DNA from 3 places in the Fusobacterium ulcerans genome. Region 1 is predicted to be linked to each of the others. Evidence: riboswitches for the same ligand, from Rfam matches in the RefSeq annotation. Region 1 holds a riboswitch; each other region holds the start of a gene.
The links. Region 1 has a riboswitch for lysine ahead of C4N20_RS16595 (nucleoside recognition domain-containing protein). Riboswitches for the same ligand answer to the same signal wherever they lie in the genome.
Positions count from the first base shown of each region.

Region 1 (7,499 bases):
AAATATATTTAATGATAAAAGCGGATGGTTTATACCAAGTCTGGAAGTTATAGCAGCAAGGAATCCAGATATAATATTTACCAGCACTTATCAAGTGGATGATCCAGTAAAAGAAATTATAGACAGAGGAAATTGGAATATAATAAAAGCTGTAAGAGAAGGAAAAATTTATCCAATAAGTAAAGAAGCAGTGAGGCCATCAATTAAAATAATTGAAGTAATAAAAAAAATAGCTGAAATCAGTTACCCAGAATATTATAAAGAAATAGAAAAAATAGCTGTAGATTAAAAATAGGAGCAAAGAAATTGTTGGTTTATGATATAATAAAAAAATAATGTTTATGGAAGGAAGATTCTATGAAAAAAATTGCAGTGATTTTTATTTTAATTATGTTTTCTTTAAATATTTATGCTTCTACTAAAGGAATAACATTAAATGGATATCTTTTTGCAAGAACCAAAGAACAAATGGTTAAGCTTGTGGAATATGTAAAAAATAACAATAAAAAAGAATTTATTACATATATTAAAGAATTGCAGACAACAGGTGAAGGTGGAGCATTAGACGATGGCTTAGAAGTTGAAATTGTAGACAGCAGCCAAGGACTAGTTCAAATAAGGTTAGTTGGAAGAACAGAAACAGTTTGGACTGTAACAGAAGCAATAAGAAGAGAATAATTAAAAAATTATTTTATATAAAATATCTGTAAATTAGAAATAGGATCTAAGACATTGGGAGTCTCAGATCCTATTTCTAAATTTGGTTAAATTTAAAATACAGTAACACTTCAAGGAAAGGGTCATCTTTATAGTATCATTACTTTAATATTTTGTCAACAAATATTTTGGTAATCAAAAATAATTTTTTGTGAAGCTTTTTCTGTTGTGTTTAAAATATCCTTTAAAATAAAATTTTAATATTTTCTTTAATAGAATTGGAATATGAAATAATTGTTATAAAACCTATGGATTATTTGAATGTGATTTTATTTTTAAAAATTGATATATAAAAGAGGTTATAATGGTATTTGTAGTACCAATGACAAGTGTTAATAATATATTTCTGGATAGATCAGAAATACTAAAAAATTCTAAAAATGTTCTTGTAAATACCACAGAAAAAGGTGTTGTAAGAGAAAAATTGAAATAAAAACTAATAAGAGTATATATCAAAAAATATTTAAACTTAAAGTTTTTATCTTTTAACCAATAAATAAAAATTATAAAATAAAAAGCAAAGTAAATATATTTTTTTAAATTATATAAATGTATATTAATAAAAATTTGTAGTATTGCAGTAAGAAAAGTAAATATAATGCCAAGAATAAAAAGAAATTTATCAATTTTTTTATCCATAATAGACCTCCTGATTAATGATAAATTTTATCATAATTTTAAGTTGGATACAAGGAAAAATGATGTGCTTTAAAGAGAAATAGAGAATATAAGCAATGAAAAACAAAATGAAAATATTGTTTGGAACGAATTTTATTTCTAATTTTATAAAGTATTTTATATGTTTTTAGGTAGACAATATAATTCTATTTCTGTTAAACTATAGATACAATCGAGAATTACTAGGAAGAAAGAAGAGGTGTTATTTTTGGAAGGAAGATGTAAGAGATGCAATAAAAAACTTTATTGGTTTAAAGAAGTAAATATGTACAGAGGGGAAGAGTATTGCAATAAATGTTATGATATATTGTCAAAAGATAGTAAAAGAGGAATAGAAATAAATGGAAAAGAAGTAGTTAAAGAAGAAAAAAAAATAAAATCTGTTCCAGATAAAAAAATAGGTGAAGATGTAAATCTGAATGACAAAGGTGGTATTGGGTGGTTGATAATTGGGCTTTTAAGTTCAGGAATAGGGATTATACTATTCATTATTTTTTATAAAAAATATCCCAAAAGAGCGAAATCTTTACTTTTAGGAGTGGGATTAAGTATAGCAATCCCTATTATATTATTTGGTATAATGGTGATTATGGAATTGATTTCAGGAGAATTGACTTAATATAATATTAATAAAGAAATGTTTCTAAAATGTCTAGTTAAAAATATGATATTTTGAGAAGCATTTTTTATTTTTGTAGTGATTATAAAATGTCTTATGGTTTGGCTTAAGTCTGGCTCAAACTTCTCTTTTTTAATTTAGCAATTTTCTCTATAATACAACAAAAGCTCCCTTGAGAGTGAGAGCTTTTGTTCGTAGAAATTAAAATGTAATTTAAGGAAATGTCCTATGACAATATTATTATAACACATATAATTATTCTGTCAACAAATATTTTGTAAAACAAATTAAAAAATAAATTTATAGTTGTCATAAAATAAATAAAAAGGTATAATTTAATATAGTGTTTTGGGAAAGAGGTGCATAAATTATGAATAAAGAGTCATCTATAGGGATTTTTGATTCAGGAATAGGTGGATTGACTATTTTAAAAAAGATAAGAGAATTACTTCCAAGAGAAAATATAATTTATTATGGAGACTGGAAAAATAATCCATATAGCGAGAAGAGCAAAGAAGATATACAAAATCTTAGTGCGAAAATAATGGATTTTCTTATCAGAAATAACTGCAAGGCTGTAGTTATTGGGTGCAGCATATTTTCAGCAGCTTCTTTAGATTTTTTGAAAGCTCAATACAAGATCCCAATAATAGGAATGATAGAGGGTGGAGTGAAGTCTGCTATTCTTGAAAGCAAACAGAAAAAGATAGCTGTTATGGGTTCAGCTTTTACAATAAAATCTAATGTATATGAAAAGAGCATAAAAGAAATAAATCCAGAGATAACAGTATATCAAATTTCATGTAAAGCATTATGTACAATGTTGGAAAAGGGCTGGGAAAATTATTCTGATAGAATAGAAGTACTTGAAAGTTATTTATGCCAGATACCAGATACAGCAGATACATTGATTTTAGGAGGAACACATTATCCTTTTATTTTAAATGATATAAAAAAATTCTTCAATAAAAAGATAGTTGATTCATCTGTTGAGAGTGCAATAGAATTATTTAGAATTTTAGGTCAGGAAGATTTGCTAAGAGAGGGATATAAAAAAGGAAGGATAGAATTTTACATTAATGGAGATAAAGAAATTTTCAAAGATGTAGCTGAAAAATTATTTGAAAAAGAAGAGATAACAAATATGTTTTCATTATATTGATAAAAAATAAAGAATAAAGATAGAGAAATAAAGAATAATATATTTTTCTATCTTTATTTTTTTATTGAAAAATATATATAAAATATATTGTACAAAATTTGGAGGATAGAGTATACTCAAACCTATAATATTGATTTAGATAGAGGTGCAGAAAACAAAAGTATAACTATTTAGTCTGGCAGACGATTTGAGATAGTTAGAAAGGGAATTTTGCCGAAACGAGAGAGAAGCCGAGCTCTTTTGTTGGGAGTATAGAGAATATCTATATTACTGTCATTGATTACCAATGGAGTGCTATCTGTGGGAAAGATAATTTTGATGGTATTATTTTATTTATGAATAATATTATTTTTATGATTGCATTTATCACAGTTTGGCATAACTGTGATTTTTTTTATTTAAAAAAAAGAATCATAAGTTAAATAAATGAATATATTTTATTTTGTTTATATAGATTTTTCACATGAATAACAATATCTTATTTGTATATATGCTATAAATTTATTTTGGAGTATATATAAGAATGATATTGAAGATATAGAAAACAAATATTTGTTTTTTATTTTAATATGGAGTATATAAAGAAGTATAAAATATTTTATTAAAAATACAAAAATATTTTAAAACGGGAGGAAGAAAGATTATGATTAATGGAATTTGGTGTGGACTTATTGTTATTGGAGTAATAGTTTCTATGTTTACTGGAAAGATTCAGGCAGTTACTGATTCGGCGATATCTTCAGCAGGAACAGCAGTAGAGATATCAATAGGGCTGGTAGGGGTAATGGCATTATGGCTAGGTCTTATGAAAATAGCTGAAGAAGCAGGAATGGTAAGAGCAATGGGAAGAGCGATGAAGCCTCTTATGATAAGATTGTTCCCAGAGGTACCAGCAGATCACCCAGCTATGGGAAGTATGGTAGCGAATATGGCAGCCAACTTCTTCGGATTAGGAAATGCAGCAACACCATTAGGAATAAAAGCTATGCAGGAACTACAGGATTTGAATACTAATAAAGATGAGGCATCAAATGCAATGGTAATGTTTTTGGCAATAAATACTTCATCTGTAACTCTTATTTCTTCAAGTGTAATAGCATACAGAACGGCAGCAGGTTCAGCAAATGCAGCAGAAGTTATAGCACCTACAATAGTGGCAACACTAGTATCAACAGCTGTAGGAATAATAGCTTGTAAAGTTCTGCAAAAGTTACCATCATTTAAAAGAGAAGAAATCTAAGAAATAAAACAGATGAGGGAGGAATAGAAAATGTTTGTAATGATAATGAATCAAATATCACTTTTTGCAATACCAATGATAATATTTATAATAGTAGGATATGCATTCTTTGTGAAGAAGGTAAAAGTATATGAGGTTTTCTGTGAAGGAGCGAAGGAAGGATTTACAACAGCAATAAGAATAATTCCATTTCTAGTGGCAATGCTTGTAGCAATAGGAATATTCAGAAGCTCAGGATGTATAGATATAATGATGAAAGTATTGGATCCAATATTCTCAATGATAGGAATGCCGGGAGAAGTACTGCCAATGGCAATAATGAGACCACTATCTGGGGGAGGAGCAACAGGAATAATGAATGATTTACTGTTGACATATGGACCAGATTCACTAATAGGAAGAATAGCTTCAACAATGATGGGATCAACAGAAACAACATTCTATGTACTTGCAGTATATTTTGGAGCAGTGAGTATAAGAAAAACAAGACATGCAGTAGCAGCTGGGCTTTTAGCAGATGTGGCTGGATTATTAACAGCAGTATGGATTTGTAATATAATGTTCAGATAAAATTTTGAGGTGGTAATGTGTTAGGTAAAAAACTTAAAAAAGGAGATACTTTAGGTATCATAGCACCAGCGAGTTTTACTTCTATGGAAAATGTAGAAAGTGCTAAAAATAATCTTGAAAAAATGGGATTTAAAGTTGTACTTGGAGAGAGTACAAAAAGCAGATGGTATTCATATGCTGGACCTGAAGAAGTGAGAGTAAAAGATATAAATGATTTTTTTGCTGATTCTAATATAGATGGAATAATCTGTATGAGAGGAGGATATGGATGCAACAGACTTGTTGAAATGGTAGATTATTCAGTTATTGAAAAAAATCCTAAAGTTTTTATTGGATATAGCGATATAACTACTCTGCATATGGCGATCTTCCAAAAGACAGGGCTTGTAACATTCCATGGACCTATGGCTGTAAGTAATTTCTCAGGAGAATATAATCAAGATACTTACAGAAGCTTTGAAGAAGTACTTATGAATGATAACGATGAAATAGTATTAAAAAATTTCACTAAGGAATTAGGAGTGCTTTCTGAAGGAAGAGCAGAAGGAGAAATAGTAGGAGGAAACCTAGCTACAATGATAGCCAGTCTTGGAACTGAATATGATGTAGATTATAATGGAAAAATTCTTTTCTTAGAAGAGATTGGTGAAAAAACATATAAAATTGATAGAATGCTGAACCAGTTGAAAAAATTTAAGGTTTTTGAAAAAATAAGTGGAATTATTCTGGGAGATTTCAGAAACTGTCCAGCAGATTCTGAGAATGATATGTCTTTAATGGATGTATTTAAAGATTATCTTTCAGATTTAAAAATGCCAGTAGTATATGATTTTGAATCTGGCCACAGTGAACCTATGATTACATTGCCTATGGGAGCAAAGGTAAGAATAGACACAGCAGTTAAAGAGATAAAAATCTTAGAAAAGGTTGTAAGATAATCTATGAATAAAAAAAATAGTATTTTAAAAGAAAAGATAGAAGAAAATAGTGTTCTTTTTGTAGCATGTTATATGGGGAGATTGATACTGCAAAATGGAGGAGAAACTTATAGAACAGAAGAAACTATAAGAAGAACTTGTGAGCACTATGGAATAAAAGCTAATAGCTTTGCTACTTTAAATACTATAATCACTTCAATAGATTCTTTTGATGGAAAGAGATATTCAAAGGTAGACAGAATAGATTCGAGAACTTTAAATTTGGATAAAGTAGATAGATTGAATCATATAGCAAGAAATCTTGATGAATATAAGATATCAGAAGTAAAAGAAAAAATAATGGAAATAGAAGCTGAAAATAAAATGGACTTTAAGAAGAAAGTATTGGGGAATGTTCTTGTTGGAAGTGCATTTGCCATACTTTTCAGAGGAGGGATAAGAGATAGTATTGTGGCTCTTATCTCTACCTTTGTTCTTGCATGTACAGATGAACTTATAAAAGATTTGAAATTAAATAACTTCTTTGTTAATTTTATTGGAGGAGTAATTGCAGCAATAATTTCATTGACATTTTTTAAGTTTAACTTTATAGAGGATATATCTATTTCTATAATATCTGCCTTGATGCTTCTTGTTCCTGGAATATCTTTTACAAATTCAATAAGAGATATTATAGCTGGAGATTTTGTTTCAGGGATATCAAGAGGAGTGGAAGCTGTAACTACAGGAATAGCACTAGCTTCAGGGTCAGGGATGATACTTTCTATTTTTCTATGATTTATGGGGGGAAGGATGATTATTCAAATAGCTGCCGCAATAACCGCAACTTTGGGATTTGGGATACTTTTTGGATTGAATAGAAGAAAACTGTTCTTTGCAGGAATAAGCGGAGGAATAGGATGGTTTTTCTATTTAATCTCATTAAAAGCAAATCTATCAGAAGCAATAGCATTTTTAGCAGCTTCTTTATCAATGACAATATATTCAGAAGTAATGGCTAGAAAATTAAAATCTCCTGCAATAACATTTCTTATAGGTGGTTTTATACCCTTAGTTCCAGGAAGTGGTGTTTATTATACCATGTATGGACTTATAAAAAATGATATGCAGATGACAGTGCAAAAAGGAATACAAACCTTTATAGTAGCAGGGGCAATAGCTGTAGGCATACTTTTAGGTTCAACAATATGTCAGATATACTTTTCAAAAAAGAAAAGAACGCAATAAATAATTTATGATACAACTAGGAAAAACTTAAATTCAGGAGGGAAAAATGAAATTGTTTGGTACTATGAAAGCAGAAAATGGGATACTGGCGATAGGGGGAGTAAAAGTTACTGAATTAGCAGCAAAATATGGAACGCCTCTATATATTATGGATCAAGCTCTTATAGAAGAGAATATAACAAAATATAAAAATAATTTTAAAAGCACTAAATTTGATACATCAATAGTTTATGCTTCCAAAGCATTTTTGTCAAAAGCTATATGTCAGCTGGTTGGAAAATATGATATAGATATAGATGCTGTATCTGGAGGAGAACTATATGCTATAAAAGCAAGTGGGCTTCCAAT
Region 1 covers NZ_CP028105.1:79,253-86,751, reverse strand. The annotation lists gene C4N20_RS00500 (ABC transporter substrate-binding protein) at 1-289, shown strand, start outside; gene C4N20_RS00495 (hypothetical protein) at 358-678, shown strand; gene C4N20_RS16770 (hypothetical protein) at 1,022-1,150, shown strand; gene C4N20_RS00485 (hypothetical protein) at 1,604-2,014, shown strand; gene murI (glutamate racemase) at 2,385-3,176, shown strand; lysine riboswitch at 3,309-3,481, shown strand; gene C4N20_RS16595 (nucleoside recognition domain-containing protein) at 3,820-4,416, shown strand; gene C4N20_RS16590 (spore maturation protein) at 4,447-4,986, shown strand; gene C4N20_RS00470 (S66 peptidase family protein) at 5,004-5,924, shown strand; gene C4N20_RS00465 (threonine/serine exporter family protein) at 5,928-6,701, shown strand; gene C4N20_RS00460 (threonine/serine exporter family protein) at 6,717-7,151, shown strand; gene lysA (diaminopimelate decarboxylase) at 7,198-7,499, shown strand, end outside.

Region 2 (7,499 bases), 100 kb from region 1:
TCATAAATTAACCCCCGATATAGTTTATTTTTAAATTTTTATCTTTTTAAGGTTTCATAATTTGGGAGGTTAATTTATTAAATTAACCCCTCAAAATTTAGTATTTTTTATTTTATAAGCACTTGTCAATGTTTTCCCCTGATGTTATATAGTTTGGCTTAAATTTCTTTTTTACCATCGCTTTTTTCAATAGTAAATCCAGTAATAATATAGATGAAAGAGATTATTATACTTAGATAAGTAACTGGAGCATATAATATGAAATCCATTGTTTTTACTCCAAGAGTAGTTGCAACGAATACTCCTGTAACACTCCATGGAACGATAGGTGCAAATCCAGTACCTGTATCTAAAAGTATTCTAGCAAGGTTCTTTCTTTTTAATCCATAAGAATCAAATAATCCTCTTACCATTTGTCCAAGAACTGAGTAAGTTACATAGTAGCTTCCAGTAATTGTGAAGAATAAAGAGTGTAAAACAAATACTCCAACCATCATTGATTTACCAGTTTTAGCAATATTAGTTATTTTTTCAAGAAGAATATCTACAACTCCAGCTGTTCTCAATGGAGCTCCGAATATTGCAGAAGCTATAAGAAGAGCAACTGTACCAAGCATACTGTTCAATCCACCTCTAACAAGCATTTTATCAACAATAGCTACACCAGTTTTACTAGTATATCCGCTAGAAAGAGCACCAGCTACTTGATTTAATGTAGTTCCTTGGAATACCATAGCCAGAACACATCCAGCAATAATTCCAATAGTAAATACAGGCAGTGTAGGCTTTTTCATAATGATAAGCACTAGAACTAATACAGGTGGAATCAATAATAAAGGATTAAGTGTGAAAGTTTTTTCTAAAGTTCCCATGATAAGATCATAACTTTCTCCACCAATAACACCATCTTTATATTGAAGACCAACAACAAAGTACATGATCAAAGCAATTATAAATGCAGGTAAAGTTGTTTTAAAAGAGTGCTTTATTGCTTCTAGAAGATTAACTTCACAAACTGCTGCTGATAATACAGTAGAGTCAGACAGAGGAGAAAGTTTGTCTCCAAAGATAGCTCCACTTACAACAGCTCCAGCAGTCATTGGTAAAGAAATACCAAGTCCAACAGCAACTCCCATAAAAGCAATACCAACAGTACTGATAGTTCCCCAAGATGTTCCTGCCATAACAGACATCAATGTACAGATTATACATACCATTACTAAGAAAAGACTAGGGCTTAGCACTTTCATTCCGTAGTAAATCATAAGAGGAACAGTTCCAGAAATCATCCATGCTCCAACTAAAACTCCAACAGATAGTACAATAAGGATAGGAACAGCCATAGTAGTTATAGTTTTCACTATATCACTTTGAATGTTAGAATATTCGATCCCAAAGATAGTAGAAATTATAACAGTTATAACTCCTCCAAATAACAAGATAATAGCAGTAGGTGCTTTAACTACTTTTATTCCTAATATGATAACAAGTATAGAAATAACGAGAATAAGCATAGCTTGACCAGATGAAACTTTTTTTGCTTGGTTTTCCATAAAGATAACCCCCCATTTTAATTTAATATACGTCCTTTAAAGATTGTATACAACTTTTTAAAATTTAGAATATTGTATACGATTTCTTAAACAAAGTTTAAAGTATAATTGTTGATTTGTCAATACTTTTTTTGATTCAAATGTATTATTTTAATTTTTTTTGATTTGTTTCAATATTAAAAAAACGGGTAAATTACCTAAAAAGTTATTTTTCAGAAGAATGAAATAAAAAAATCACAGCTAAAAATTATAGACTGTGATTAAAAATTTTTTATTTACCAAAATAATATTGATTAAAAAATTTCTAAAGACAGCACTCCATTAATGAAAAATAATGACAGTAGTATAGATGTTATCCATACTCCCAATAAAAATACTTTGGCATTTATATTTCTATTTCGGCAAAATCCCCTTTCAAATCATTTTTAATATCTGCCAGATGTAAATGATTATACTGATGTCTTTTGCGCCTCTATCTAAAAAATTATTTATTGTAGACCTGAGTATATAATAGATAATTTTTTTTGTAAAATATATTATTTATATTATTAATATATAGAAAAATTGTAGAAGAATAAAAGTTTTTTATTATTATCTATTTTTTTAGTAGAAATTAATTTGAAATCCTAGATTAAAAAGAAAAAGTGTGATAAAATTATTATGGGGTAATCAATTTTTTGGTAAATTTTTATTAAGGAGTGTAACATATGAAAGAAAACGCTATAGAAGTTATGGACAGGAGAACACTTGTATTTGAAGCATTAAAAAATGATATTATAAATGGTAATATAAAATTCGGGGAAAAAATAAATGAAAATGAATATTCCATCAGATATAATATAAGCAGAACACCTTTGAGAGAAGCTTTAAGCAAATTGGAAATGATGGGGATAATAGAGAGAATACCTTTTAAAGGTGTATTTCTAAAGAAGTTTGACTCAGAAAAAGTAAAAGAAATATACGAAATAAGATTAGAACTTGAATATATTATATATAAAGAAATAAAAGAGATAATGACAGATAAACACATTAAAAAAGTTGAAAAGATAGTTGCAAAAAGTCAAAAATATAATAACAGCAACAATCTTGCAAAATTTTCAGAAACATTGGAAGAATTTGATAATTATCTTTATTCTCTTTCTAAGAAAGAACTTTCCTTAAAAATACTTTCTGAACTGTCTTTCTATATGAATATATTTAAGAAAACAAACCCCAATATGCAGGAAACAGTAGATGAACATGAAAAAATAATAGAGGCGCTAAAAGAAAAAAATGATGATAAAATATATGCTGCTTTAGGAGAGCATTTAGATAATGCAGCAGAGTATGTTGTAAAGACTTTTGATAAAATATCTATTTAAAATAAAAAAAGAATGGAAAAATTGATCCGTTCTTTTTTTATTTTATAGAAAGTTTACACCAATTTTTTATTACATGCAAGTATTGTATACCAAAAATAATATATTGTATACGAAAAATATAAGAGATGTATTATTACGATATAGAAATTATATTTGTAAAAATCTATTTTTCAAGGTATATCTTAGTAAATACTTTTTTATAAAAGTATTAATAAATCTACAAGGGGGAAGTAGAAATGGAAAAATTTTTGATGCTTAGTATCGTAGCCGGCTTATTTGCAATCGGGGATATTCTAGGTGTTGCAACTAAAGCTAAACTTTCATCAGTATTTATTGCATTGATGGGATTCCTTATCCTATTTATGACTGGGGTAATACCTTCTGATCTAATTGCAAAAGCACAATTAGATAAAGTTGCAACATTAGCAAGTCCTATACTTGTATTCCATATGGGAAGTATGGTAAATGTAAAACAGTTAATCGAAGAGTGGAAAACTGTTTTAATGGCTTTCATAGGAATGGTAATAACTTGTATTGCAGTTTTTCTAGTAATGCCGATTGTAGGAAAAGAAGTAGCTATTGTTAGTATCCCTGTATTAAATGGTGGAATTGTTGCTACTAATATTATGGTAAACGGCGCACTTGAAAAAGGATTTGTGACAGCAGCAGCTTTTGGTACATTTGCTTATGCTATTCAAAAATTCGTTGGAACTCCGCCAGCATCATTTTTCGGTTTAAGAGAAGCAAAGGTAATTATAGCAGACTACAGATTGAAAAAAGCTGATGGAGAAAAAATAGTAGTCTCTGGGGGAAAAGAGAAAAAAGAGGAAGTAAAAAAAGAATGGTACAAAAAATATGATAAGTATTTTACTGTTTATGTATGTTTTGCAGTAACAGCTATATGTTGTTATTTTGCATCAATACTTGCTAAATATACTGGGGTTGGAGCTACTATCTGGTCACTTGTTATAGCTGCTGTACTTGCATATTTAGGAATAATTCCACCAAGAATACTTGATAGAGGTAAAATGTCTGGGTTCTTCTCAATGCTGACATTTGCTCAAATTATTCCTTCACTTGCCAAGATAAAATTTGATGACCTTATAGTTATGGGATATTATCTGTTAGTTATATTTGGTGCAACAATGATTGGACTATATGTATTTACACAAATACTTCCAGTATGGAAACTTGTTGGATCTAAAAATCTGGCTATGGGTATAGTTGTTGCTCAGCTTCTAGGATTCCCAGCTACATATCTGATCTGTAATGAGATAGCTACAGCTGTGGCAGAAGATGAAGAAGAGCATGAATTCATAATGGCAAAACTTACACCTGCATATGTTGTTGCCGGACTAGCTTCCGTAACTACATTGTCTGTAATCGTAGCTGGAGAATTTGTAAAAATGCTTTAATTTTGAATATTAGTTTTTTAATCACATATAAATATGAATATTAGGGAGGAATAAGATGTTAAAATTTGATTCTACTATTTATCCGTATCCATCAAGAAGAAATGTGATGTATGCTAAAAATGGTATGGTGGCAACTGGATCTCCACTTGCTGCACAAGCTGGACTTGAAATATTGAAAAAAGGAGGAAATGCAATCGACGCTGCTATTGCCACTGCTGCTGCTCTTACTGTTGTAGAGCCTACAGGTAATGGTATAGGAGGAGACGGTTTTGCTATCCTTAGTGTAAAAGATAAAATTTATGGACTTAATGCAAGCGGTCCTTCACCAAAACTTATTGAAGCACAGGAGTTATTAAATAAAGGATTGAAAGCAATGCCTAAATATGGACTTATTCCTGTAACTGTACCGGGAATACCTAAAGCATGGGCAGAGCTAAGTAAAAAATTTGGTAAACTTCCTTTGAGTGAAGTTATAGCTCCAGCTGTAAAATTAGCAAGAGAAGGGTATGCTGTACCTGTAAATGTTGCTAAACTTTGGAAAAAAGCTGCTGTGAATTTTGGAAAAGAAGAGGGAGAAGAGTTTAAACCTTGGTTTGATACTTTTACTCAAGATGGAAAATGTCCTGAGATAGGAGATATAGTAAGACTTCCTGATCATGCAGATACTCTTGAAATGATAGGAGATACTTATGCAGAAGCTTTCTACAAAGGAGAGCTTGCTGATAAAATAGATGCATTCTCTAAAAAATACAATGGATATCTTAGAAAAAACGACTTGGAAGGATTTGAAGCAGAATGGGTAGAGCCTATTACTGTAAAATATCATGGATATGATGTATATGAACTTCCACCTAACGGACATGGAATAAGTGCTCTTATGGCTCTTAATATTCTTGATAGATTCCAGTTTGAAGCTAGAGAGACAGTAAGATCATATCATACAATGATAGAAGCTATGAAGCTTGCCTTTGTAGATGTACAAAAATATGTAGCTGACCCTAGATTTATGAAAGTAACAGTTGAGCAGCTGCTGTCTAAAGCATATGCAGAAGACAGAGCTAAACTAATAGGAAATACAGCTATAATGCCAGAAGCAGGAGATCCATTCTGTGGAGGAACTGTATATCTTGCAGCAGCAGACAATGAAGGAAATATGATATCATATATTCAAAGCAACTATATGGGATTTGGTTCTGGAATGGTAGTTCCAGGAACAGGAATAGCTCTTCATAATAGAGGAAACAACTTTAACCTTGATCTTGAAAGTGCAAACTGTGTAGGACCAGCAAAAAAACCTTATCATACAATTATTCCGGGATTCCTTGGAAAAGATGGAAAAGCTATCGGACCATTTGGAGTAATGGGAGGATTTATGCAGCCGCAAGGACATGTACAGGTAGTAACTAATACAGTGGACTTCCTGATGAATCCACAGGCAGCATTAGATGCTCCAAGATGGCAGTGGGTAGGTAAGAAAAATATTGAACTGGAACATGGAGTACCTGAGCATATAGCTTACGAGCTTGCAGCTATGGGACATGATGTAAAAGTTCTTTATGACCCTCTTATGATGGGAAGAGGAGAAATCATCTGGAGAATGGAAAATGGAGTTCTTGTAGGAGGAACTGAACCAAGAACAGATGGACATATTGCTTTATATTAGTATGAAAAAAATACATTAAAAGAGTATTGGGGGTATTGTTTGAAAGAACAATATCCCTTTTATAATTTTTATGGTATAATGTAAAATAAAAAAATATGACATCTGATTTATAAAAAAATTAGATGAAATATAAAGATTAGAGACGATTTATTTTGAAAAACAGAATTTAGAATATGGTATAATATAAGAAAGAAAATACTTAAAAAAAGGATGGTTATATTTTTTTGAAAGGAGCTGAATAATATGGATTACAATAAATTAGAAGAAAAATTTAACTTTATAACTCATTATATAGGAGCAGGAATGGCAATAGCTGGATGTGTTACATTAATAGTACATGCAGTAAGAACAGGATATTCAAACTACATAGTAGGATCTTCTATATTTGGAGGTGCTCTCATTCTGATGTATGTTATGTCAGGAACTTATCATCTGCTTGAGGAAGGAAAAGCCAAAAAAGTATTTAAGATACTAGACCACTCGGCAATATATGTATTGATATCTGCTTCATATACCCCTTATCTTCTCACTGTATTAGAAGGAAGAAACAGATGGATACTTTTTGCAATACAATGGGGATTGACTTTTTTAGGGATAATATTTAAAATATTCTTTGTTGGAAGATTTAAAATTCTTTCTACTCTGTTATATATACTTATGGGATGGATAGTTGTATTTGTATTTAAAGATTTAAAAAATGCTTTAAGTCCAGTTTCTCTAAATCTTCTTATTATAGGAGGAGTTATATATACAGTAGGAACAATATTTTATGCAATGAAAAAACTTAAATTTGCACATTCTATATGGCATATATTTGTAATAGGAGGAAGTGTTCTTAATTATCTTTCTATTTACAATATTATCCATACATAAGAGGGGAATAAATGAATATTCTTATAGTTCAAAAAGATGTAGACATAAAAAAATATTTGAAAAAAGGGTTAAAAGAAGCAGGGTACTCAGTGGAAGACACTTCTGACTGGGAAGATGCTTATTATCATGCTGTATCAGGGAATTATGAGCTTATAATACTGGATACTGTCATTGGAGATAAAACTGGAATAGAACTATGTGAAAAAATAAGAAAAGAGAATATTGAATCAGGGATAATATTTATATCTTCTGAGGATAAAATAGAGAAAAAGGTGGAGGCTCTGGATGCAGGGGCTGATGATTATATAGTCAAACCTTTTTCTTTTATAGAGCTTTTAGGGAGAATAAGAGCAGTGATAAGAAGAACTATAAAGAGTTTTGCTGTTGGAAATAATATAATTACAATAAAGGATTTATCAATAAATTTTCTTACTAGAGAAGTAAAAAGGGGAGAGGCACTTATAGAACTTACATATAAAGAATTTTCTCTTCTTGAATATTTAGTAAGAAATAAAAATCTTGTTCTCAGCAGAACAATGATAAAAGAAAAAATATGGAGTATAAATTTTACAAGCAATACTAATATAGTAGATGTGTATATGACGCATTTAAGAGGAAAAATAGATAAGGATCA
Region 2 covers NZ_CP028105.1:182,019-189,517, reverse strand. The annotation lists gene C4N20_RS00900 (M20 family metallopeptidase) at 1-4, opposite strand, end outside; gene nhaC (Na+/H+ antiporter NhaC) at 159-1,553, opposite strand; lysine riboswitch at 1,857-2,036, opposite strand; gene C4N20_RS00890 (GntR family transcriptional regulator) at 2,261-2,914, shown strand; gene C4N20_RS00885 (hypothetical protein) at 3,151-4,329, shown strand; gene ggt (gamma-glutamyltransferase) at 4,385-5,992, shown strand; gene trhA (PAQR family membrane homeostasis protein TrhA) at 6,236-6,865, shown strand; gene C4N20_RS00870 (winged helix-turn-helix domain-containing protein) at 6,877-7,499, shown strand, end outside.
Region 2: another riboswitch for lysine. It lies ahead of nhaC (Na+/H+ antiporter NhaC); the one in region 1 lies ahead of C4N20_RS16595 (nucleoside recognition domain-containing protein).

Region 3 (7,499 bases), 840 kb from region 1:
ATTATAGTAATCAGCTACTAACAGTCTGATTTTTTCTCCACCCCCAGTAGGAGGATATCGCAGCTGATGTTCTGTTCCATACTGCAATGCCTCTGTTATCAGTTCTTTTGGGGAAGGAATATCTGGCTCTCCTATTGTCAGATCTACTGCATCTGAATATTTCCTTGATTCCTCATTGAGAGCTCTGATAAGGGAATATTGAAGTTTTGATACTTCTCTGCTTATCTCCATTTTTCCCTCCTATTTTCTCAAATCATCTACTAGCTGTGTCTTTCCTAATGTTTTTTCATCTACATTTTTTATTATTCTAGCTGGGTTTCCTGTAACCACTGCTCCAGCAGGCACATCTTCAAGAACTACTGCCCCTGCTCCTACCACTGCTCCTGTTCCTATTCTTACTCCTTCTATAATTACAGCATTAGCTCCCACAAGGACTCCATCTTCTACTACTACTGGCTTAGCTGAAGGTGGCTCTACTACTCCTGCAAGAACTGCCCCTGCTCCTATGTGGCAGTTTTTTCCAACTGTAGCTCTTCCACCAAGGACTGCTCCCATGTCTATCATAGTATTATCTCCAATGACAGCTCCTATATTTATTACTGCTCCCATCATGATAACAGCATTATTTCCTATAGTTACTTTATCTCTTATTACTGCTCCTGGTTCTATTCTTGCATTTATATTTCTATAGTCTAAAGTTGGCACTCCTGAATTTCTTCTGTCATTTTCAATATAGTAATCTGTTATGTCAGATGCATATACTTCTAAAATTCTATTTATTTCATCTGATTCTCCAATCAAAATATATGAGCCGTTTCCTCTAAAAACTTGTGCTGTAGTTTCTAAATTCTCTATATTTCCATTTATATATGCTTTTACTGGCGTCCTTTTTTGTGAATTTTTTATAAAGGCTATTATCTCTTCTGCTGTATTTAAATTTGTCATTTTTCCTCCTTAGATATGTAAATATGAGCTAGTTTTTATATTTACTTTTCTCTTAAAATTATTTTTTCTTTAGGTACTATGTATTAGTTTTTTTCTAATTTCTAAAAATATCTTTCATAGTATATAGCCCAGCTTCTTTTCCAACAAGAAATCTAGCTGCTTTTAAAGCTCCCATAGCAAATATCTTTTTAGACATTGCTGTATGTCTTATCTCTATAATTTCATCTTCTCCACAGAAAAGAACTGAATGTTCTCCAACAATAGTTCCCCCTCTCAATGAATGAATTCCTATCTCATTTTTCTCTCTTTTACTATTCCCTTCTCTTCCATATTGTTCTATCATCTCTTCAGGACAACTTCTCTCTATAGTTTCAACTAAAGTTTTAGCTGTACCACTTGGAGAGTCTACTTTTTTATTATGATGTTTTTCTATTACTTCTATATCATAATTTCCATAGAGTACTGGAACTATTCTTTCGAGAATATCATTTAAAAGATTTACTCCTAAAGACATATTTGAAGATAGAAATATAGGTATTTCCTTGGCAGTCTCTTCCACTTTTCTCAATGTTTCATCTGAATATCCAGTAGTAGCTACAATCAAAGGAATTTTTTTATTCTTTGAATAATCTAAAAGAGTGTCCAGCCTTGAATAATGAGAAAAATCTATTATTATATCTCCTGCTTCATCAGTAAGCTCATCTGTAAAACCTGTAACTTTTATATCTTCATAACCTTCTGCCATTTCCTTCAGCAGTCTTCCCATTGCTCCTGTTCCATGTATTATTATTTCCATCCTGTCACCTCATGAGCAGTTAAGATATCTGTTAATCTTGCTCTATTTGATTCATTCATTGCTCCTAGAGGAAGCCTGCAATTTCCTACTTCATATCCTAGAAAATTCATAGCTTCTTTTACTGGAACTGGATTTGTTTCAAGAAAGAGAGCATTTACAAGATCATTATATTTCAGCTGTAATTCTCTAGCTTTTTTTATATCTCCCTTTAGAAATGAAACTGTCATATCATGACTTATGTCAGGAATTATATTAGCTGATACAGAAATGACTCCCTTTCCTCCCAATGAAAGAACTGGTACCACCATATCATCATTTCCAGAATAAATATCAAGCTCTGGGACTTCTCTTGCTACCTCTGCAACATATGAGATATTCCCACTGGCTTCTTTCAATGCTGTGATATTTTCTATCTGTGCCAATCTTTTCAAAAGCGGTATAGAAAGATTTACCCCTGTTCTTGAAGGAACATTATACAGTATCACAGGAATTTTAACTCCTTCTGCTATTGCTTTGTAATGTTCATATATTCCATTTTCATTTCCCTTGTTATAGTAAGGAGTAACTACTAAAAGTCCATCTACTCCCAATTTCTCTACTCTTTTGCTGAATTCCACAGCATGTCTTGTATCATTTGATCCAGTTCCTGCTATTACAGGTATTCTGCTATTTATTATATCTACTGTAAATTCTATTACTGAAATTTTTTCTTCGTCACTGAGAGTGCTCCCTTCACCAGTAGTCCCAGTTACTATTATTGCATCTGTATGATTTATTACATGAAATTCAAGTATCTCTCTAAGTCTTGAGTAATTTACATCACCATTTTCATCAAAGGGAGTTATGAGGGCAACTCCCGATCCTGTAAACAATTCCATCTATTTCCTCCTAGGTTACATTCTTCTATAATATTGCTCTATTTTCTTCAACAATCACATTTTTCACTCTTCTTTTTTGATCATATTTCCTAATTATATATTTCTGTCTTCCTTTGTAATTAAATTTTTTAATCATATTTTTTCTTTTCTTCCTCACCCATATTTCTCAATTATATCTTTCTTCTTTAGCAATTAAATTTCTTAATTATATTTTCTCTCTTATTCTCCATTAAATTTCTCTATTACATCCCTCTAAAAAGTTCTGCAATTTGAACAGCGTTTGTAGCTGCTCCTTTTCTTATATTATCAGCAACTACCCACAAATTTATTCCTTTTTCTGTGCTGAAATCTCTTCTCACTCTTCCTACCAATACCTTATCCTGTCCAGTAGCATCAGAAGCCAATGGATACTCATTAGAATTTACATCATCTACAAGCACCATTCCAGCAAAATTTCCCAGAGCCTCTTTCAATTCTTCCAAATCAAAATCTCTTTCCAACTCTGCTGTAATAGAAACAGAATGTGAATTCATTACTGGAACTCTTACACAAGTAGCTGTTACAGGAAGGTCTGGTATTCCCAATATCTTTCTTGTTTCATCTATCATTTTTATCTCTTCTTTTGTGTACCCATTCTCCAAAAATTTATCTATGTGTGGAAGGCAGTTATTTACTATTGGGTGAGGATAAGTCTTTGGTTCCTCTCCCCTAAGTCCATTTTCTAAATCTTCTATTCCCTTATGACCGCTTCCAGATACAGCTTGATAAGTACTGTAAATAACTCTTTTTAAACCATATTTTTCTTCTAACACTTTTAGAGGAAGCATACACTGAATAGTCGAACAGTTAGGATTTGCTATTATCCCACTATTTTTAAAGGCTGTCTCAGGATTTACTTCTGGTACTACCAGAGGAACTCCACTTTCCATTCTCCAAGCAGATGAATTATCTATAACTAGCACCCCTTTTTCTGCTGCTATTGGAGCAAATTTCTTACTTATATCTCCCCCAGCTGAAAATAGTGCTATGTCTATATTTCTGTCAAAACTACTCTCTGTAAGTTCTTCCACTGTATATTCTTTACTTTTAAATATCACTTTATTTCCTGCACTTCTCTTTGATGCAAAAAGATAAAGTTCTGTTATATCAAAATCTCTTTCTTCCAATACTTTTAAAAATGTTCCCCCTACTAATCCAGTAGCCCCTACTATAGCTATTCTCATCATTTCCTCCTAAAGTCCAAATTCTACAGCAGCTGACTCTACCGCTCTATTTATTAAATTTCTGTCTACACTGCATGATATACTTATTTCAGAAGTAGTCACCTGATAAAATTCCACTCCAGCACTGCTCAATGCTGAGAAAAATCTTCCTGCTATTCCTGAATTATTTATCATTCCAATTCCCACAACTGATATCATTCCTAAATTATCCTGATACTCTATCTCAATTTCTGGGTATCTGTTTCTTATCTGCTCTACTACCTGATCCAACAGATATTTTTCTCCAAGAGTGCAGCTGAATGATATATCTGTCTTTCTATCTCTGCTTATATTTTGAGTGATCATATTTATATTCAGTCCGCAATTATTTATTGTAGAAAATATCTCTGCTATCTTCTCTGCTGAGTAATCTATATTTGAGATTGTTGTTACAATTATTTCATTTGCTATGCTAAGTCCAGTTACTAATTTTTCTTCTAAAGCACTATTTTTTTCCATGATATATGTTCCTCCTGTTTCACTTAAACTTCTTCCTACAAAAATTGGTATATTAAATTTTTTCCCTAATTCCACTGCTCTTGTTTCCATTACTCCTGCACCAAGGTGTGCCATCTCCATCATCTCCTCATATGAAATTTTATCCAGTAATTTTGCATCTCTATATCTTCTGGGATCTACACTGTATATCCCTTCCACATCTGTATATATTCTGCATTCACACCCTAGAGCAGCTGCCAGAGCCACAGCACTTGTGTCTGACCCTCCTCTCCCTAGAGTTGTTATATCTCCATCGTCATTAACTCCCTGAAAGCCAGTTACTATGACAATCTTCCCATCTTTCAGATGATTTTCTATTCTCTCTACATCTATACTTTTTATCTTACTCTTTGTATGAATCCCCATAGTTTTTACATTTGCCTGAGATCCAGTAAGTGATACTGCCTTTTCTCCTTCTGCATTCAATGCTATAGATAAAAGCGTCACTGTCTGCTGTTCTCCAGTTGATAGTAGAGAATCAAGTTCTCTCTGATCAGGATTTGAAGAAATTTCATTAGCCATCTTTATTAAAGCATCTGTTGTCTTTCCCATTGCTGAAGCAACAACAACGATTTCATCATACTTTTCCCTCTTCAGCTTACTGATATATCCAGAAATCGCTTTTATTTTTTCTATCGTTGCTACACTTGAACCACCATACTTTAATACTACTCTCATAAAAAAATCTCCTTTAAAAAATATTTTGTAATAAAAAAAACCAGCAGATTGCAGTCCGCTGGTCGATATTCATCACAAAAAAATTAAAATAAGGCTACTATTAAAATTTTCCATTAGAAAAAAGACTCAACAGAAAGCACAACATTGGTTCCCCAATGACAGTTATACAGATGTTATCTGCATTCCAAAAATCAATTTGTCAGCCTCACAAAATCGAAATTTCGGCAATCTCCCCTTTCACTGTGTTTCATAGCTGGCTAGCTCCACATAGTTACTCTTGTTGATTGCTCCTCAATCTGTTTATTTATTTAAGTGAGATTTTACAACACAATTTAAAAATTTAATAATTCAAAAAATATATATAAAGAGTATAAAAAATATATTATTATTTTTTCCTAAATTGCTATATACTTCTTTAAATATAACTTAAATAATTTGATAGAGGTGCAGAGAACATCAGTAAAAATACTTAGTCTGGCAAACTGTGAGGTATTTTGAAAGGGAACTTTGCCGAAATGAAGGTATCAAGCCCTGATATTTTTGTTGGCAGTATGGAAAATATTTATACTGTTGTCATTGATTTTTATCAATGGAGTGCTGTCTGGAAATAGATTTTTTTTGATGCTTTTTGTTGTCAAAAATTTTTATCACAGCTCTCATAGCTGTGATTTTTTTATTACATAACTTGGAGGTTAGGAAATGAATTTGAAAAATATTTTTTTTGATGGTATAGAAAATTCTGAACAATGGTTCATAAGTGTGAGAAGAGAGCTTCATGAGCATCCTGAACTGGACTTTGATCTGCCGGAAACTACTGGTATAATATGCAGATATCTTGATGAAATTGGAATTCCATACAAGACAGGTATCGGAAAAAGTGGTATAGTTGCTGATCTTACAGGGAAAAACAGTAATATTACCATAGCATTGAGAGCTGATATTGATGCTCTTCCAATTCTCGAAAATACAGGTTGTGAATATTCATCAAAAAACACTGGAAAAATGCATGCATGCAGTCATGATGTTCATACATCCATTCTTTTAGGTACTGCTAAAATTTTAGCTGATAAAAAAGAAGAACTTCCATGTAATGTGAGATTTATATTCCAGCCTGCTGAGGAAACTACTGGAGGAGCTGTTCCAATGATAGAAGATGGTGTACTTGAAGGGGTAAATTGTATATTTGGACTCCATGTAGATCCTTCTACAGAATCAGGGAAAATAGCTGTTAAATATGGAGCAATGAATGCCTCGGCTACAGATGTAAATATTAAAATTACAGGAAAAAGCTGTCATGGTGCATATCCAAGTGGAGGAGTAGATGCAGTAGTTACAGCTGCTTATGTCATTACAGCATTGCAGAGTATTGTGAGCCGAAATATTGATTCAAGAGATTCTCTTGTATTGACTTTTGGAACTATGCAGAGTGGTACAAAAGAAAATATTGTAGCTCAGGAAGCTTTTTGCTGTGGTACTATGAGAAGTCTTTCAAACTCTGTAAGAGATAAGGCTAAAAAAAGAGTAAATACTATAGTTGAATTGGTAAGTGCTGCCTATGAAGCTAAAGGAGAGGTTTTCTATCGTGACAGTTACAATGCTCTTATTAACCACAATGAGTATATTGATTTGGTTAAATCTAATGGTGAAAATATTCTTGGAATAGACAAGGTAAAAGTAAAAGAACTTCCTGATATGGGAGTAGAGGACTTTGCATATTTCCTTGAAAAAATTCCTGGTGCTTTTTTTAATTTAGGCGTTGGAAACAGAGAGAAGAAAATCACTGCTCCTCTTCATAATGATAAGTTTAATATTGATGAGTCAGCTTTAATTATTGGAGTAAAAATGCAGATAGCTAATATTCTTTCAGCTTATGAAAAATTAAATAAATAGAAAAATTAATTTTTTTAGAAATTGATATTCTTTTTATACAACTCTCTCTTTATTATAAGTTTTTTATAGGAAATATTTGTGATATAATAATTACAAGATAAGACATTAAATAAATATTTTTAAGGGAGATTTTTTATGAAGATACTTTTTGTAGATACAGAAACTGGAGGAATAACTGAAAGATCAGCACTTATTCAACTCTCAGGAATAGTACAGATAGGAAAAGAAGTTGCAGAAGAATTTAATTTCTATATAAAGCCCTTTCCAGGTTCAGAAGTCACAGATGAAGCTTTAAAGATTCAAGGAAGAACCAGAGAAGAAGTTGAAACATACGATTCTGAAGAAGAAGTCTTCATAAAATTTATGAAAATTTTAAATAAACATATTGATAAATACAACAAAGAGGATAAGTTTCTTGTGGGAGGCTATAATGTCAGATTTGATATAGATGTTATAAACAGGTTTCTAAAGAGAAATGGAGAAAAATATCTTTTCAGCTATATTCAGGCAACAACACTGGATCCACTTCAATGGATTGCAGCATTGCAGCTT
Region 3 covers NZ_CP028105.1:914,382-921,880, forward strand. The annotation lists gene C4N20_RS04130 (pyridoxal phosphate-dependent aminotransferase) at 1-231, opposite strand, end outside; gene dapD (2,3,4,5-tetrahydropyridine-2,6-dicarboxylate N-acetyltransferase) at 241-945, opposite strand; gene dapB (4-hydroxy-tetrahydrodipicolinate reductase) at 1,040-1,741, opposite strand; gene dapA (4-hydroxy-tetrahydrodipicolinate synthase) at 1,732-2,619, opposite strand; gene C4N20_RS04150 (aspartate-semialdehyde dehydrogenase) at 2,862-3,842, opposite strand; gene C4N20_RS04155 (aspartate kinase) at 3,852-5,057, opposite strand; lysine riboswitch at 5,184-5,360, opposite strand; lysine riboswitch at 5,489-5,665, shown strand; gene C4N20_RS04160 (M20 metallopeptidase family protein) at 5,757-6,947, shown strand; gene C4N20_RS04165 (3'-5' exonuclease) at 7,083-7,499, shown strand, end outside.
Region 3: another riboswitch for lysine. It lies ahead of C4N20_RS04155 (aspartate kinase); the one in region 1 lies ahead of C4N20_RS16595 (nucleoside recognition domain-containing protein).